One region of the Bradyrhizobium denitrificans genome, then DNA from elsewhere that is predicted to be linked to it. Evidence: predicted binding sites of a transcription regulator. Region 1 holds the regulator's gene; the other holds the start of a gene.
What was found. Region 1 encodes PhoB, which activates phosphate uptake and scavenging genes when phosphate is short. Its sites were predicted from a motif close to TGTCATNNANCTGTCAT; they were not measured.

Region 1 (5,267 bases):
CGCCCGTCGCGGATGGCCTCGAGCAGTTCCGCGGCTTCCTCGCCGGTCTCCTCGCTGACGGAGGGATGCCACACCAGATCGATGCCGGACTGGCGCAGTTCGTCGAACCAGCCGGAGGCGCCGCTTTCCAGAATGGACATGGTGCAGCCGCCGCAGCTCGCGCCCTGCAGCCACAACATCCTGGTCATTCCCTCCGCGCCGACCATCGTGGGTTCCGCTGCTATTTCGCGCCGGGCATTCCGCCTGGTGGTGCTCTCGGGTTTAACGCCGCAGCGTGAGTACTGGCAAGCGCGTCGCACGGCCTGCGCTCGGAGCCACGACGACGGCCGAGCAGCACGGCGCCGGCCCAGATCAGTCCGAACAGGCCGACCGCGACGATCCCGAGATTGCCGATGTCATCGCCCAGCGCCACCGCGACATCCGTCCAGCCGCCCTGAGCGCCAAGCCGTGGCGCCAGCAACGTCACCGCCTCGACGCCGCCGATCACCAGCGCGATCGCGACCGACGTTCCGGTGATCACCAGATTGTAGCGTCGCTTGCGCGCGGGATCCGTCAGCGCCCAACGATAGGCTCCGACCATCAGCATGCTGTCGGCCGTATCGACGGTCGCCATCGCCGCAGCGAACAACGCCGGGAACACCAGCACATGGGCGAGGCTCGCGCCGCGCGCTGCTTCGGTCGCAGAAAGGCTGAGGAGACCGATCTCGCTCGCGGTATCGAAGCCGAGGCCGAACAGGAACCCGAGCGGATACATGTGCCAGGCGCGGTCCACGAGGCGCAGCACAGGACGCAGCAGACGAATGAGAACGCCCCGCCCTGCATTTGCCGTGTCTGCCATTTCGGACTGCTGCGACACTGCCGGGCGCCGCCACAGATTGACGAACAGAACGAGGTTCGCGAATGCGATCAGCAGCAGGAAGCCGGCCGAAACCGAGGTGCCGATGGCACCACCGATCGCCCGAATTGCGCTGTCCCCGCTCAACAGATCGGCGCCGGCGACCAGGCTGACGATAATGGTGGCGATGACGACGACGCTCGAATGTCCGAGCGCGAAATAGAGACCCGCAGCGCGCGGCGTGTCCCCCTCCTGCACCAGCTTGCGGACCACGTTGTCGATCGCAGCGATGTGGTCGGCGTCAACCGCATGGCGCAATCCAAGTAGCCAGGCCAGCATGGCCGTGCCGACGATGGCGGGACGGTCGGCATAGAGCGCAAACGCCCAGGCCCAGGCAAGCGCGTTGGCGAGCACGAGACCGGCCAGCAGCGCGACATTGCGGCCGCCCGCGGTCTGCAGCCAGGCCGGCGCTGCGCGCGGAGGCTGGGGATGATCAATTGGGAAAATCGTCATACTCAGGCAGGAGAGCAAGTCTCGCGCCAATTGGCAAGCCTTGCTCCGCCCGGCCCAGATCAGGCCGAATTCGCGCCGTTCACCCCCCGTCTCGCCTGGATCGGCCAGCCTCTGTGGCAATCCGCTGTCCGGTCACGCACAAACAATGACCAGCCGCTGAAGACCTTCGCTTGCCCCCGCCTCACCGGACCGAGGCGCTTTGCGCCGCGATCTCGCGCCTGACAGCGGCCTCGAACCCGCTGGCCGGCGCGGCGAACATCAGCCGGGTCTCCTCATGGAACGCCGAGAAGATGCCGACGACGACCGTCTCGCCGCCGATCTCGGCCAGGATCGGCGAGCCCGAATAGCCGAAATTCGCCAAGCAATGCACCGTCAGCAGCCGAGCATCCTCAGTCATGCCGGCGCTGCAATTGCGCTGTCCGGTCGGCGAATAACGCCGCTCCTGGCCGTAGCCGATCTCCGAAATCGTCCCGGCCGCCGTCGCAGCCGCAAGTTGCTCGCGCGTGAGCGCTGTGACCGCCACCGGCCGCGACGGCAGCGCATCCTTCAGGACGATCAGGGCCCAATCGACGCGCGAGCGGTCAAGCGACCATTTGTCGTGCTGGATCGGCGCGAAGTCGGGCGCCACGATCAGCTTGTCGGCAATCGACGAGGCTGCCGGCGTGCCCTTGTTCATGCCGGCCAGGAAGTGGACGTTGCCGGGACTGACCTGGGCGACGCCGTTGAAGACGCAATGCGCGGCCGTGAGCACCAGGCGCGGCGCCACCAGCGTGCCCGTGCACGAACCGCCCGTGCTGTATTGGGCCACGGTGACGACGCCGATCGATGATGCCGGCCACGCCGTGGGATCCACGACCTCGCCGATGTGCCGGTCGAGCCCGAGCAGTTGCTCGGGCCGCGGATTGGCAATGCCTGAATCGGCCGCTTCCGGCTTGGGCCGCCAGGCCGCGATGGCCTGCTCCGCCTGTCGCCGCTGCGCCTCACTCAACGCGACACGCTGGACCTCGCGGCCCGCGGACCGCACGCCATTTCGCCCCGCCATGACCAGCCAGGCATAGCCCTGCACGACATCCTGCGCGACCACCCGCCCGTCGAGCATCATCAGGCCGAGCATATATTGCGACTGGGCGAAGCCCTGGGCCGCGGCGCGAGAAAACCATCGGCTGGCTTCGCCATGATCGCGGGCGACGCCTTCCCCATTGTAATAGACGACGCCGAGATAATGCTGCGCGACGGCGAGGCCCTGATCCGCCGCCTTCCGGTACCAGGCCATCGCCTCGGCAGGGTTGCGCGGCACACCCCAGCCGAACGCCTGCATGAAGCCGACATCGAACTGCGCCCGCGCATCGCCTTTGGCCGCCAGCGGCATCAGCCGCCGCATCGCCATGGCGTGCTGGCCATTGGCCGCCGCGGCCACGGCCTCCTCGAGTTCGGCGGCCGAACCGGGCACAATGGCGGCGAGCCACACGGCTAAGACGAGAGCAATTGTCCTGATCATCGCGTCCGCGGCATCCCGGTCATCATGATGGGGAGACCAGCAGACCGGATCAAGACGGCAGCCCCATGGCCGCGCGCAAAACGGCTGCCCCGCGCTTACGCCTGCTCGCTCTTGGCGAAGCGGTCGTCGAGCGCATAGCCGGCGCCGCGCACCGTGCGGATCGGATCCTGCTCGCGGCCGGGATTGAGCAGCTTGCGCAGGCGGCCGATATGGACGTCCACCGTGCGCTCGTCGATATAGATATCCCGGCCCCAGACACTGTCGAGCAACTGCTCACGGCTGAACACGCGGCCCGGATGCTCGAGGAAGAATTCGAGCAGGCGGTATTCGGTCGGGCCGAGATCGATCGGCCGGCCCGAGCGCGCCACCCGGCGCTTCTCGCGGTCGAGCTCGATGTCCCCATAGGACAGCACCGTCGCCAGCCGCTCCGGGCTCGCCCGCCGCAGCAGACCCTTCACCCGCGCCAGCAGCTCAGGGACCGAGAACGGCTTGACGATATAGTCGTCCGCCCCGGTCGCCAGACCGCGCACGCGCTCGCTCTCCTCGCCGCGCGCCGTCAGCATGATGATCGGCAGCTGCTTGGTCTCGGGCCGCGTCCGCAACCGGCGGCACAGTTCGATGCCGGACAGGCCCGGCAGCATCCAGTCGAGCACCACGAGATCGGGAACGCGCTCCTTCAGCCGCGTGTCGGCCTCGTCGCCCCGCCCCACGGTCTCGACCTCGTAGCCCTCGGTCTCCAGATTATAGCGCAGGAGCGTGGTCAGCGCCTCTTCATCTTCCACCACCAGGATGCGCGCAGTCATATCGAACGAGTCTCTCTCAGTTGCCGGGGACCGTGGTGGCGAAGCTCGTCATGTCGCCCTTCGGACGCTTGTCGACCATCGCCTGGCCCTCGATCATGTAGAACACCGTCTCCGCGATATTGGTCGCGTGGTCGCCCATCCGCTCGATATTCTTGGCGCAGAACATCAGATGGATGCAGAACGAGATGTTGCGCGGATCTTCCATCATGTAGGTCAGCAGCTCGCGGAACAGCGAGGTGCAGATGGCATCGACCTCCTCGTCGCCCTTCCACACCGCCATCGCAGCCGGCAGGTCATGCGCCGCATAGGCATCCAGCACCGACTTGACCTGCGACTGCACGAGATCCGTCATGTGCTCAAGGCCACGGATCAGCTTGAGCGGATGGAAATCACTTTCCAGCGCAGCAACCCGCTTGCCGATGTTCTTCGCGAGGTCGCCGATGCGCTCAAGATCAGTGGCGACGCGCATCGCGCCGACGATCTCACGCAGGTCGACCGCCATCGGCTGCCGGCGCGCGATGGTCAGCACGGCGCGCTCCTCGATGATGCGCTGCAGCTTGTCGACCTCGGCATCGGCGGCGACGACCTTCTGGCCGAGCGCGACGTCACGCCGAACCAGTGCGTCGACGGAGTCGACAATCAGCCGCTCGGCGAGACCGCCCATCTCCGACACGAGCCGGGTCAGATCCTGCAGATCGCTGTCGAACGCCTTGGCGGTATGTTCACTGGCCATGATGATCTCCTGAAGGCAATGATGCTGTCGGCGTCAGCCGAACCGGCCGGTGATGTAATCCTGGGTCCGCCGATCGCTCGGCGAGGTGAAGATCTTGCTGGTGTCGTCGAACTCGATCAACTCGCCGAGATACATGAAGGCGGTCTTGTCGGAGACACGCGCCGCCTGCTGCATGTTATGCGTGACGATCGCGATCGTATAGTTCTCCGAGAGTTCCTGGATCAGCTCCTCGACCTTGGCGGTCGAAATCGGATCGAGCGCCGAGCAAGGCTCGTCGAACAGGATCACTTCGGGCCTGACAGCCACGGTACGCGCGATGCACAGGCGCTGCTGCTGGCCGCCGGACAGCGACAGGCCGGAGGCGTTGAGCTTGTCCTTGACCTCGTTCCACAGCGCGCCGCCGCGCAGCGCCTTCTCGACCCGGTCGTCCATCTCGGACTTCGAGATCTTCTCATAGAGGCGGATGCCGAAGGCGATGTTCTCGTAGATCGTCATCGGGAACGGCGTCGGCTTCTGGAACACCATGCCGACCCGGGCGCGCAGCAGGTTCAGGTCGAGCTTGGGATCGAGGATGTTGGTGCTGTCCAGCATCAGCTGGCCGGTGGCGCGCTGGCCCGGATAGAGATCGTACATCCGGTTGAAGATGCGCAGCAAAGTCGACTTGCCGCAGCCGGACGGACCGATGAACGCGGTGACGCGGTTGGTGCCGAGCGACAGGTTGATGTTCTTCAGCGCGTGATGATCGCCGTAATAGAAGTTCAGATTTCGCGCGATCACCTTGGCCGGCGCCTCCGGCAGCGACTTGGCGGGAATGGCGGCCGTCGGGCTGCTCACGGATACGGACATGTCGGTCATTTCGAGCTCCTCTCGGCGCCCAGGATGCGC
Region 2 (5,267 bases), on a different contig from region 1:
AGTGATTCTCTGTCAGTCGCCAAACTTGAAGAGAAGGCTTCCGGAACTCCGTTTCGGGGGCCTTTTTTCTTTTGCCGTGTTGCTCCTGGTTGGTGATTGACGATGAGGCGATCAGGCCTCGGTGGTCTCCTGGCGCTCGCTCGAATTGGAAAAGGCGTCGAACAAGTGCGGGAGCTGATCGACGAGGAAGTCCGCGAACGCTGCGGGCACCGCCTTATCGATGGAGAGTTTCAACTCGCGGTCGGCATGTTGGATCTGAGCGATTTTCTGCCCGTTGGTCGCGACGACCGCCGCTAAACGGCCAGCCTTGGACGCGTGTGTTGCGGTCGGTCTGCTCGCCGCGGAAAACGCGGCGAGAAACCGGGCATTCGAATCCTTGCTGGCGAAAGCCGGATCGGAGATTGCGGCCTTGGTCCGCTTCGCCGCTGCGGCATCCGCGAGCAGTTCCGATAGTGCGCGTTTCCGGACAAGTCGAACGCGCTCGCATTCGAGGCCTATCTGAAGTCGCATTCCGGGCGAGCGTTTTCGAAGAAGCGGCTTGTCCGGCCGTGTTGAGCCTCTCTCACCCCGCCGCCGCATTCAGTTGTTCCCGCAGCCGCACCAGTTTGCCATGCAGGTCGGCAAGCTCCGCGAGCGAGCAGCCTGTGGCGTCGAGGATCGCCGGCGGGATGATGGCCTTGGCCTTGTCTCGCAGCGCGGCGCCCTGCGCGGTCAGCGCGACCAGCACCTGTCGCTCATCCGCTGCCGAACGTGTGCGCTTCAGCAGATGCGCCGCCTCCATCCGCTTCAGCAGTGGCGTCAGGGTGCCCGAGTCGAGGTACAGCCGCTCGCCGATCTCCTTCACCGACAGCCCATCCCTTTCCCACAGCACCAGCATGACCAGATATTGCGGATAGGTCAGACCGAGACGGTCGAGCAGCGGCTTGTAGACGCGGTTGAAGGCGTGGGCCGTCGAATAGACCGCGAAGCAGAGCTGGTTGCCGAGCTGGAGCGGCACGTCGGCCGCGGATTTCTTTCGCATCGAGGTCACCACAGATCGATCCTGTCCGGCATCTTTGGCCCACGGTTCCCCTAGCGACAATGAGGGGCCAGCGCCGATCACGATTTTTCTACCGCACAATCGTATTGTGCACAATCTAATTGTATGCAATATGGCGTCATTGAATTCGTCATCAACCCGGAGACACCCCATGTCCGTGAACGTGCTCTACAAGACCAGCGCCAAGGCCACCGGCGGCCGCGATGGTGAGGCGGCCACTCTCGACGGCTCGCTGAGCGTCAAGCTCTCCACGCCGAAGGAGCTCGGCGGTGGCGGCGGCGCCGGCAACAATCCGGAGCAGCTGTTCGCAGCCGGCTACGCCGCCTGCTTCATCGGCGCCATGAAGTTCGTTGCGTCGCAAGGCGGCCCGAAGGTTCCGGCCGACGCCTCGGTGACGTCAACGGTCGGCATCGGCCCGCGTTCCGAAGGCGGCTTCGGCATCACCGTCGAGCTCGCGGTCGCGCTGCCCGGCCTTGCCAAGGCGGATGCCGAGGCGCTGGTCGAGAAGGCCCACCAAGTGTGCCCGTACTCGAACGCGACCCGCAACAATGTGGACGTGAAGCTCAGCGTCATCTGAGGCTGAATTCCACCCTGCGGCACAGCCGCTCTCGGACCTTCCGCATGGCAGCCCCCGTCTCTGGCGAGGGCTGCCATGGCCCGACGCGTTTGCACCTGCGCCTTGGCAGTGCTTAATGACCGCGAGTTCAATCCAACCTCGCGACATCCGATGACACCCCAATTTGCTCCCGGCGCCATGGCCGGACTGCGCGTGATCGATCTCACGCGTGTGCTCGGCGGCCCCTATTGCACGCAGATCCTGGCCGATCACGGCGCCGACGTGATCAAGGTCGAGCCGCCGGCCGGCGACGAGGTGCGCGACTGGGGCCCGCCCTTCCACGACGAGGACGCGGCGTATTTCGTCGGCATCAACCGCAACAAGCGTTCGATCGGCCTCGACCTCGCCTCGGACGGCGGCCGCGTGGTGCTTCTGAAGATGCTCGAGACCGCCGATGTGCTGATCGAGAACTTCAAGCCGGGCACGCTCGAGAAGTGGGGTATCGGCAGCGATGCGCTGCGCGAGAAATTTCCGAAACTCGTGCACTGCCGCATCTGCGGCTTCGGCGCCGACGGGCCGCGTGGCGGTAATCCGGGCTATGACGCCATCATCCAGGCGATGACCGGCATGATCGCCGCGACCGGCTCACCGGAGAGCGGCCCGATGCGCATCGGCGTGCCGCTGGTCGACATCACCACGGGGCTCTATGCCGCCATCGGCATCCTGATGGCGCTGTCGGAGCGGCAGCGCTCAGGGATCGGCCAGTTCCTCGAAGTGACGCTGTACGAGACCGGCCTTGCGATCATGCATCCGCACACCGCGAACTACTTCATGCACGGCAAGCCGCCGTCGCTGACCGGCAACGAGCATCCCAATTTGGTGCCCTACGCGATCTTCCCGACCAAGACCGATGACATCTTCATCGGCGTCGGCAATGACGGCACCTTCCGCAAGCTCGCACGCGAGATCGGACGTCCCGACCTCGGAACCGACCCGCGCTTCGCCCGCAACAGGGACCGCGTTGCCAACCGCGAAGCGCTGCGCGCCGAGCTTGCCGCGGTGTTCAGCCAATTCGAGGCCGAGCCGTTATGCGATCGGCTGCTCGCCGCCGGACTGCCGGCGGGTCCCGTACAGAAGATCGATCAGGCCCTGACCCATCCGCACACGCTCTACCGCGGCGATGTGATCGAGAAGGACTGGTACAAGGGCGTTGCATCGCCGATCCGGCTCGAACGCACCAAAGCGAGCCTCCGCACGACACCGCCGGCGTTCAGCCAGCACGCCCAGGAGGTCCTGGCCGAGTTCGGCTACACGCCGGACGAGATCGAGGCGCTGCTGGCTGAAGGAACCGTTTGCGCCGAACGCAAGCGCTGACCGCGACCACATCGGAGCGATCGCCGCGCCGCACCAGGACGCGGCGAGGACTCGCTAGATTTACCGCTCTTCAACGATGCACTTCGCACGGCTTTCCCATGCCGGATCAGCCGTCTATACATTCACATAACTGTCATCTGGCGCTGTTAACGGCCGCAAACGACGATGACGTTCATGGGAGGTATATTTTGATGTCACTTCGCCAATTCGCTGCTGCCGCCGTGGTCACGGCGACCTTTGGTTTCGCTGTTTCTCCCGCACACGCGGTGACTGAGATTCAGTGGTGGCACGCCATGACCGGCGGCAACAACGACATCGTCAACCGGCTCGCCGAGGAGTTCAACGCCTCCCAGAGCGACTACAAGGTCGTGCCGACCTTCAAGGGCGCCTATCCGGACACGCTGAATGCCGGCATCGCTGCGTTCCGCGCCGGCACCGCGCCGCACATCCTGCAGGTGTTCGAGGTCGGCACCGCGACGATGATGAGCGCCAAGGGCGCGATCAAGCCGGTCTATGAGCTCATGAAGGATGCCGGCGAGCCGTTCGATCCCAAGGCTTATCTGCCGGCGATCACCGGCTACTACTCGACGTCGAAGGGCGACATGCTGTCGTTCCCGTTCAACTCGTCCTCGATGGTGATGTGGATCAACAAGGATGAGCTGAAGAAGGCCGGCGTCGCCGAGATCCCGAAGACCTGGCCGGAGGTGTTCGACGCGGCCAAGAAGCTGAAGGCGGCCGGACACGACACCTGCGGCTTCTCCAACGCCTGGGCATCCTGGGCCAATATCGAGCAGTTCTCGGCCTGGCACAACGTGCCGATCGGCACCAAGGCCAACGGCCTCGACGGCTTCGACACGGTGCTCGAATTCAACACCCCGCTGCACGTCAAGCACCTGCAGAACCTCGTCGAGCTGCAGAAGGACAAGACCTACGATTATTCCGGTCGCGGCAGCGCCAGCGAGAGCCGCTTCGGCTCCGGTGAATGCGCGATCTTCCTGACCTCATCAGGCTACTACGCCACTGCCAAGAGCACCGCGAAGTTCGACTTCACCTCGGCACCGATGCCGTACTACCCGGATGCACCGGGCGCGCCGCAGAATTCGATCATCGGCGGCGCCTCGCTCTGGGTGATGGGCGGCAAGTCGGCCGACGAGTACAAGGGCGTGGCCAAGTTCTTCACCTTCCTGTCCGACACCAACCGCCAGGCCAAGCTGCACCAGGAGTCCGGTTATCTGCCGATCACCAAGGCGGCCTATGAGAAGACCAAGGCGGACGGCTTCTATGAGAAGAATCCGACCCTGCAGACGCCGCTGAAGGAGCTCACCAACAAGGAGCCGACCGAGAACTCGCGTGGCCTGCGCTTCGGCAACATGGTGCAGATGCGCGATGTCTGGGCCGAGGAGATCGAGGCGGCGCTGGCCGGCAAGAAGACCGCCAAGGACGCGCTCGATTCCGCTGTCGCCCGCGGCAATGCGATGTTGCGCACCTTCGAGAAAACGGCCAAGTAGAGCCGTCCTTGAGATGTCCCCTCCGCCCCCGGAGGGGACGTCTCGCCTCTCCCTCTCGCGGCGCACTGCATGGAAAAGTCGGTCGTCTTCAACGGCAAGCTCTTGCCCTATGTGCTGCTGGCGCCGCAGCTCGCGATCACGCTGATCTTCTTCTATTGGCCGGCCAGCCAGGCGATCTGGCAGTCCTTCCTGCGCGAGGACGCATTCGGCCTCAATTCCGAATTTGTCGGGCTCGAAAACTATCAGGCCCTGTTCGCTCAGCCGGAATATTACACCGCTATCGGCACCACCGTCGTGTTCTCGTCGCTGGTGACGGTGCTCTCGCTCGGCGTCGCGCTGCTGTTCGCCACGCAGGCCGACAAGAACCTCAAGGGCGCCTCGGCCTATAAGACGCTGATGATCTGGCCCTATGCGGTGGCGCCGGCGATTGCCGGCGTGTTGTGGTTCTTCATCTTCCATCCGACCCTGGGCACGTTGGCGCGCCCGCTGCGCGTCATGGGCTTCGACTGGAATCCGATGCTCAACGGCACCCATGCCATGGTGCTGGTGGTCATGGCCGCGGTCTGGAAGCAGGTCGCCTACAATTTCCTGTTCTTCCTCGCCGGCCTGCAGGCGATCCCGAAAAGCGTGATCGAGGCCGGCGCGATCGACGGCGCCGGTCCGCTGCGGCGGTTCTGGACCATCATCTTCCCGCTGCTGTCGCCGACCACCTTCTTTCTGCTCGTCGTCAACATCGTCTATGTGTTCTTCGAGACCTTCGGCATCATCGATGCCGTGACGTCGGGCGGTC

Region 2: a site for PhoB is predicted at 3,090-3,106, ahead of ugpB (sn-glycerol-3-phosphate ABC transporter substrate-binding protein UgpB). Genes of this name have one in related genera too.

What each region holds. Positions count from the first base shown of each region.
Region 1 covers NZ_JABFDP010000027.1:24,908-30,174, forward strand. Annotated here, with positions in the region: gene HL671_RS27770 (NADH-quinone oxidoreductase subunit B family protein) at 1-206, opposite strand, end outside; gene HL671_RS27775 (HoxN/HupN/NixA family nickel/cobalt transporter) at 221-1,348, opposite strand; gene HL671_RS27780 (trypsin-like serine protease) at 1,530-2,846, opposite strand; gene phoB (phosphate regulon transcriptional regulator PhoB) at 2,942-3,649, opposite strand; gene phoU (phosphate signaling complex protein PhoU) at 3,666-4,382, opposite strand; gene pstB (phosphate ABC transporter ATP-binding protein PstB) at 4,416-5,237, opposite strand; gene pstA (phosphate ABC transporter permease PstA) at 5,234-5,267, opposite strand, start outside.
Region 2 covers NZ_JABFDP010000025.1:92,019-97,285, forward strand. Annotated here, with positions in the region: partial or broken gene HL671_RS38515 (GIY-YIG nuclease family protein) at 454-555, shown strand; gene HL671_RS26915 (MarR family winged helix-turn-helix transcriptional regulator) at 563-1,021, opposite strand; gene HL671_RS26920 (organic hydroperoxide resistance protein) at 1,191-1,616, shown strand; gene HL671_RS26925 (CaiB/BaiF CoA transferase family protein) at 1,767-2,969, shown strand; gene ugpB (sn-glycerol-3-phosphate ABC transporter substrate-binding protein UgpB) at 3,161-4,477, shown strand; gene ugpA (sn-glycerol-3-phosphate ABC transporter permease UgpA) at 4,547-5,267, shown strand, end outside.